2 regions of the Pantoea sp. PGP6 genome follow, and region 1 is predicted to be linked to the other one. Evidence: predicted binding sites of a transcription regulator. Region 1 holds the regulator's gene; the other holds the start of a gene.
The links. The regulator ArgR, encoded in region 1, controls arginine synthesis, uptake and breakdown. The targets are predictions, from matches to a motif close to ANTGAATAAAAATACANT.
Positions count from the first base shown of each region.

Region 2: a site for ArgR is predicted at 1,648-1,665, ahead of argC (N-acetyl-gamma-glutamyl-phosphate reductase). Genes of this name have one in related genera too.

Region 1 is NZ_JBQBMA010000001.1:516,783-520,199, reverse strand. Features, by position in the region: gene mdh (malate dehydrogenase) at 1-798, opposite strand, end outside; gene argR (transcriptional regulator ArgR) at 1,230-1,700, shown strand; gene yhcN (peroxide/acid stress response protein YhcN) at 2,189-2,452, shown strand; gene ACLIBF_RS02505 (YdgH/BhsA/McbA-like domain containing protein) at 2,548-2,820, shown strand; gene yhcN (peroxide/acid stress response protein YhcN) at 2,921-3,184, shown strand; gene ACLIBF_RS02495 (barstar family protein) at 3,238-3,417, opposite strand, start outside.
Region 2 is NZ_JBQBMA010000001.1:195,608-199,024, forward strand. Features, by position in the region: gene ppc (phosphoenolpyruvate carboxylase) at 1-97, opposite strand, end outside; gene argE (acetylornithine deacetylase) at 453-1,601, opposite strand; gene argC (N-acetyl-gamma-glutamyl-phosphate reductase) at 1,769-2,773, shown strand; gene argB (acetylglutamate kinase) at 2,788-3,417, shown strand, end outside.

The DNA of each region.
Region 1 (3,417 bases):
CTGTGAGAAGAAACGCGCATATTCGCCGTCCCCTTCAACATAAGCACACTCCACCACGTTGGCCTCGCCGTTAAGCGCCCGCACCAGCGATAAACCGAAGCGTGCCGCAGCCTGACCCATCGACAGCGTAGCAGAACCGCCACCGGCTTTGGCCTCTACCACTTCGGTCCCGGCATTCTGGATGCGTTTAGTGAGATCAGCCACTTCCTGCTCGCTGAAGCTGACGCCTGGCACCTGCGACAACAGCGGCAGGATGGTCACGCCGGAATGGCCGCCGATAACCGGTACCTCAATCTCACCCGGTTGCTTGCCTTTTAACGCCGCGACAAAAGTATTGGCGCGAATGATATCCAGCGTGGTAACACCGAACAGCCGATTTTTGTCGTAGACGCCGTGTTTTTTCAGGACTTCAGCCGCAATCGCCACCGTGGTATTGACCGGGTTGGTGATCACGCCGATTAACGCTTTTGGCGCGGTGGTCGCCACCTGATCAATCAGGTTGCGCACAATGCCAGCGTTAACGTTGAACAGGTCGGCGCGGTCCATACCGGGCTTACGTGCCACACCGGCGGAGATCAGTACCACATCGGCACCCTGCAATGCTGGCGTGGCGTCTTCTCCACTAAATCCCTTGATAGCCACCGCAGTAGGAATATGGCTGAGATCGACGGCAACGCCCGGCGTTACCGGCGCGATGTCATACAGTGAAAGTTCTGAACCTGCGGGAAGCTGGGTTTTGAGTAGAAGTGCGAGCGCCTGGCCTATGCCGCCAGCGGCACCGAGTACGGCAACTTTCATTCTTAACTCCTTATTAAGGTGGGGCAGAGAAGAGCCGGAATTCCATCTGTGTCAGACCTTAATCAACAGCTCAGGTGATGACGCGTATCCGTTGTTAATTCTACGTATTTTCACACGTGATCTCCGGATTCAAAAGTTACATATCATCTTAATACCTGAATGACCGACAACTTTGCCGTCGGCAGACAGAGAACGGCTACGTGCGTTTTCTGTTACTACACCACCAATAATATAACAACTTTGCAACCTTCGCCTTTCGGTGCTGTGACAGGGGTTTTGGTCTGAGACGATTTCTTTGCTATTATCGCCGCCCGCTAGCCGCCCGAACCCTGCTCATCAATCAACCGATTGCATAAAAATGCATTTAAATGCATAATCACCACTCTGCCGCGGGCGGATGTGCGGTTATTCCCTCTATTTATTGGTAACCTATGCGAAACCCATCGAAACAAGACGATCTGATCAAGGCTTTCAAAGCCTTATTAAAAGAAGAAAAATTCAGTTCCCAGGGCGAAATCGTTCAGGCGCTCCAGGATGAAGGCTTCGAGAACATTAACCAGTCAAAGGTTTCTCGTATGCTGACCAAGTTTGGCGCGGTACGCACCCGCAATGCCAAGATGGAGATGGTTTACTGCTTGCCCGCCGAGCTTGGCGTGCCTACCACCACCAGCCCGTTAAAAAACCTGGTTCTCGACATCGATTACAATGATGCGCTAGTGGTGATTCATACCAGCCCAGGCGCTGCGCAGCTGATTGCGCGCCTGCTCGACTCACTGGGTAAATCGGAAGGCATCCTCGGCACCATCGCTGGCGATGACACCATCTTTATCACCCGCGCGCGCGACTTTACGGTTAAGCAGCTGCACGGGGCGATTCTTAACCTGTTTGAACAGGAACTCTGATAACAGAGCGGTTGATCGGGCCTCACGCGACCGTTCAACCGCCCTTTCTGCTCGCCCTGCCACTTACCCTGCCCTATTCTCCAGTAGATCAAACAGTTAATCCGAACTCTGTCCTGCTTTCGCCAATGCGAATATTGGTCATACCTTTTGGTCTGCTTAACCTTTTGCGGTATTTTACACTGCTTTACATCACCACTCTGGCGACATTACCCAGATCTAAATCAAAGACCAGTCTGATCGACCACGTATTTTCGCACAAAAAGATAAAGTGATTTATCTGCCTGTTTTTGCAATAAAAAACAGCGAAAAGGTCATTTTTCCGCCGTTTTTTATAACGTTGAGTTATTAAAAGTAGCCATAAGGATAAAGAATCACAAAAAAACATTATTAGCGGGGTATTAATTTCTTCCGTTATTAGTTCTATACTTCTTTTCGTGATGCAAATCACACCAACTAAAAAGATAAAAATTGACGACGAGGAAAAATACATGAACGTAAAAACTACTATCGCAACCCTGAGCATTCTCTCTGCCCTCTCTTTTGGTGCTGTAGCAGCAGAATCTGTCACCGCTGCGCAGGCGCAGGATCTGCAACCGGCGGGTACCATTAGCGTCAGCGGCGTAGCGGGCTCACCGATGGAAATTAATCAGCAGCTGAGCGAAAAAGCCGATCAGCAGGGTGCAAAAGCCTACCGCGTGATTGAGGCTTACAACAACGGTAACTATCACGCTACCGCCCGTCTGTACAACTAAGCCCAGCGCAACCCAATATCGCCAGCAGCCCACTTTTTGACGCGCGGTTATGCGCCTCGGTGGGATGAGGCAACACAGTTTCAGGAGAGTTGATCATGAAAACTACATTTGCTATTGCCGTACTCAGTCTGGCCTCCGTGTTCTCAGTCGGTGCCAGCGCAGCCAGCCTGGTCTCAAACCAGCAGGCACAGAGCCAGAATCTGCAACCGATGAACCAGACCATCAGCGTCAGCGGTCGGGACGGCGATCAGACCAATATCCGTCAGGTCCTGTCTGAGAAAGCCGATGCTCAGGGTGCCAGCCACTATCGCATCATCGAAAACAACCAGGACGACACCTATCACGTCACCGCTGAGCTGTATAAATAATTAACCGTTATGACGCCGTGAAAGGCGCATGAGAGACAAGAGTCGACGACCCGCTTCTTCTTTTCACCGCAGGTTGTTGAACGTATTGAGGAGACGAAAAATGAAAATCAAAACAACCATCGCTACAGTCAGCCTGCTTTCCGTTATGGCGTTCGGCGCATCTGCCGCGCAGCTGGTAACCGGCGAGCAAGCGCAGAATCTGCAGCCTGCGGGCACCGTAACCATCAGCGGTACAGCGGGTGCCCCCATGGATTATCGCGCTGAGCTGTCTCAGAAAGCCGATGAACAGGGTGCCAGCGCTTATAAAGTGATTGAAGCGCGCACCGGTGATAACTATCACTTCACCGCTCAGCTGTATAAGTAATTCCTCGTCAGATTTATGACGAACCCTTTGGCCCCGCTCGCCGGGGCCCTTTTTCATCTGACGTTAAAATGCAGCTGGCCTTCCAGCTCCTCTTCCGCTTCATCAAATAGCAGAATCAGCGCGCCATAACGTCGTCGCTGCCCTTTCCCCAGGTTCACAAACTCAATTTCCAGCGGCATCGGCAATGATTCGCCAGTGACCACATCCCATAATCCATCCAGGTCGCAGATCCG
Region 2 (3,417 bases), 320 kb from region 1:
CGAGGATGTTCTCGCCCAGCGCATCCTTAATCGTATCCCCGAGCAGTTTGCCGAGCATACTGACATTACTTCGCATTGCGGAATATTGTTCGTTCATTGGACCCTGACACCCTTATCGTCTTGAAAAACTTCTACACCCGACCCTTTTCAGGCAGCAGAAAAAGCAGCAACTTTATCTTCCCGGTAATGTACGGGGAATTTGCTCAGTTGCCGCCTGTCTGCAATCTGAAAATATCTGGATAGTTACCCGGTGGGCATAACAACGTCTTTTATCTAGCCACGTAAACCTGTCCACGTCAAATGCGTTAAAGTGGGGCGAACGTGCGGCTAACTAACCGAAATTCATGGAATTTATTTGGGACGGAGCGGGATAAGTTATTCTTATTGTTAAATCCCGCAGAATGACCGGGCATTTTACTGATATCACAGTGAAATGCCCCATTTGCTGTTAATCAGTGACAAAAATGCTGCACAACCTGACTGATAAGCGCCCGCGTCGGCTTAATAAATGCGGTATCAATAAATTCGTCTGGCTGATGCGCCTGATTGATCGAGCCCGGTCCCAGTACCAGCGTCGGGCAGAGCTGCTGAATAAAGGGTGCCTCGGTGCAGTAGTTCACCACTTCGGTTGGCGTACCGAGTAATTTCTCGACCACGCTGACCAGTTCATGGTTCGCCGGGCATTCGTAACCCGGAATCGGCGGATGCAGCTCTGCGACCGTCACACGGCCAGGCCAGCGTGCACTGACCGGGGCCAGCGCGTCGTTCAGCAGTCCATCCAGATCGCTGAGCGATAAGCCCGGCAACGGCCGGATATCCATATGCAGTTCACAGCAGGCGCAGATGCGATTAGCCGCATCGCCACCGTGAATATGCCCGAAGTTCATCGTGGGATAGGGAATAGCGAAACCATCGTGGTGATAGCGCTCTTTTAGCGTATTGCGCAGTTGCATCAGATGGGTGATCGATTCATGCATCAGTTCAATGGCGTTGACGCCGCGCGCCGGATCGCTGGAGTGGCCCGACTTGCCTTCAATACGGATCACGTTCGACAGGTGCCCTTTGTGTGCGCGAACCGGCTTGAGTGAGGTCGGTTCGCCAATGATGGCGCAATCCGGACGCAGCTGGGTCGATTCAGAAAAGTATTTAGCGCCGGCCATGGTGGTCTCTTCATCGGCGGTGGCGAGGATGTAGAGCGGCTTGCTCAGCGTCGTGACATCCACATCCCGCAGCGTATCGAGAATAAAGGCGAAGAAGCCTTTCATATCTGCGGTGCCGAGGCCGTAGAGTTTGTTGTCGTGCTCGGTCAGGGTAAAGGGATCGCGGGTCCAGCGGCCATCGTCGAACGGCACGGTGTCAGTATGACCGGCTAACAGCAGCCCGCCTGCGCCGTCACCGGTCCGGGCCAGCATATTAAATTTATTGCGGGTGCCGGGCACCGGCTGAACTTCAACGCTGAAGCCGAGGTCGCGAAACCAGCCAGCCAGCAAATTGATTAAAGTTTCATTACTCTGGTCCAGTGCGGCATCGGTTGCGCTGATTGACGGTGTGGCGATCAACTGGCGGTAGAGTTCGATAAAAGGCGGTAATTTTGTCTTCACTGTTGACGGTCCTTGAGTTAGGATGTATCAATATTCATGCATTAATAGTGAATAAAAATACATTAACGTCGTCTGCATGTGAACCTTAAATCGCTGCAAACGACATTGTGGGCAACGGGGCAAGGCCGCGACCCGGAACGTGTGACTGTAAAAAGGGTTACAGCCTGATGTTGAATACGCTGATCGTGGGTGCCAGTGGTTACGCTGGCGTAGAGCTCGCCACCTTCCTGAATCGCCATCCAGATATCAACATAACCGCTTTAGCGGTTTCGGCGCAAAGTCCCGATGCGGGTAAGCGCTTGTCCGATCTGCATCCGCAGCTGAAAGGGGTGGTGGATCTGCCGCTACAGCCGTTGAGCCATGCGGCGGAATGGGCAGATAAAGTGGATGTGGTTTTTCTGGCGACGGCCCATGAAGTCAGCCACGATCTGGCTCCGGAATTTCTCAAGGCCGGTTGTGTGGTATTCGACCTGTCCGGTGCCTTCCGCGTCAATGATCCCGCGTTTTATACCCGCTTCTATGGCTTCACCCATCAGCATGGCGACTGGCTGGATAAAGCGGTCTATGGCCTGGCGGAATATCAGCATCAGCAGATTAAGCAGGCACAGCTGGTGGCCGTGCCGGGTTGTTACCCGACGGCGGCCCAGCTGGCGCTGAAACCGCTGGTGGAGGCGGGCCTGCTGAATACGGCACAGTGGCCGGTGATCAACGCCACCAGCGGCGTGAGCGGCGCAGGGCGTAAAGCCAGCGTCGGCACCAGCTTTTGCGAAGTCAGCCTGCAGCCTTACGGTCTGTTCAACCATCGTCATCACCCGGAAATCGTGGCGCATCTTGGTACGCCGGTGATTTTCACGCCGCATCTGGGCAACTTCCCGCGCGGTATTCTGGCGACGATAACCTGCCGGTTAAATCCGGGCGTGAGCCGCGAAGACGTGGCGGCAGTGTTCCAGCGCGCGTATCACGATAAGCCACTGGTCCGGCTCTACGAGCAGGGCGTTCCGGCACTGAAAGCGGTGGTGGGTCTGCCTTATTGCGACATCGGTTTTGAGGTACAGGATGAGCACCTGATTGTGGTGGCCGCCGAAGATAACCTGCTGAAAGGCGCCGCGTCGCAGGCAGTCCAGTGTCTGAATATCCGCTTCGGCTTCCCTGAAACCACCTCACTGACCTAACGGACGAGTAAACCATGACCAATCCATTGATTATCAAGCTGGGCGGTGTGCTGTTAGACAGCGAAGAAGCGCTGGCCCGTCTGTTTGATGCGCTGCTGACTTATCGCAGTGCCCATCAGCGTCCGCTGATTATTGTTCACGGTGGCGGTTGCCTGGTGGATGAGCTGATGAAAAAGCTGGCGCTGCCGGTGAAGAAAAAGAACGGCCTGCGCGTCACGCCGGCCGATCAGATCGACATTATTACCGGTGCGCTGGCGGGAACTGCCAACAAAACCCTGCTGGCGTGGGCCAAAAAAACCGGCATCAACGCGGTTGGCCTCTGCCTTGGCGATGCCGGCATGGTTAACGTCACCCCGTTTGATGAAGAACTGGGCCACGTGGGTCACGCCATGCCGGGTAACCCGGCGCTGATGAACACCCTGCTGGCCGCTGGTTATATGCCGGTCGTCAGTTCTATCGGCATCACTGACGACGGCGAACTGATGAACGTCAACGCCGACCAGGCTGCGACGGCGCTGGCATCGACCCTTGGCGCTGATTTAGTCTTGCTGTCAGACGTCAGCGGTATTCTCGACGGCAAAGGTCAGCGCATCGAAGAGATGACCGCCGACAAAGCTGAGCAGCTGATTACCCAGGGCATTATT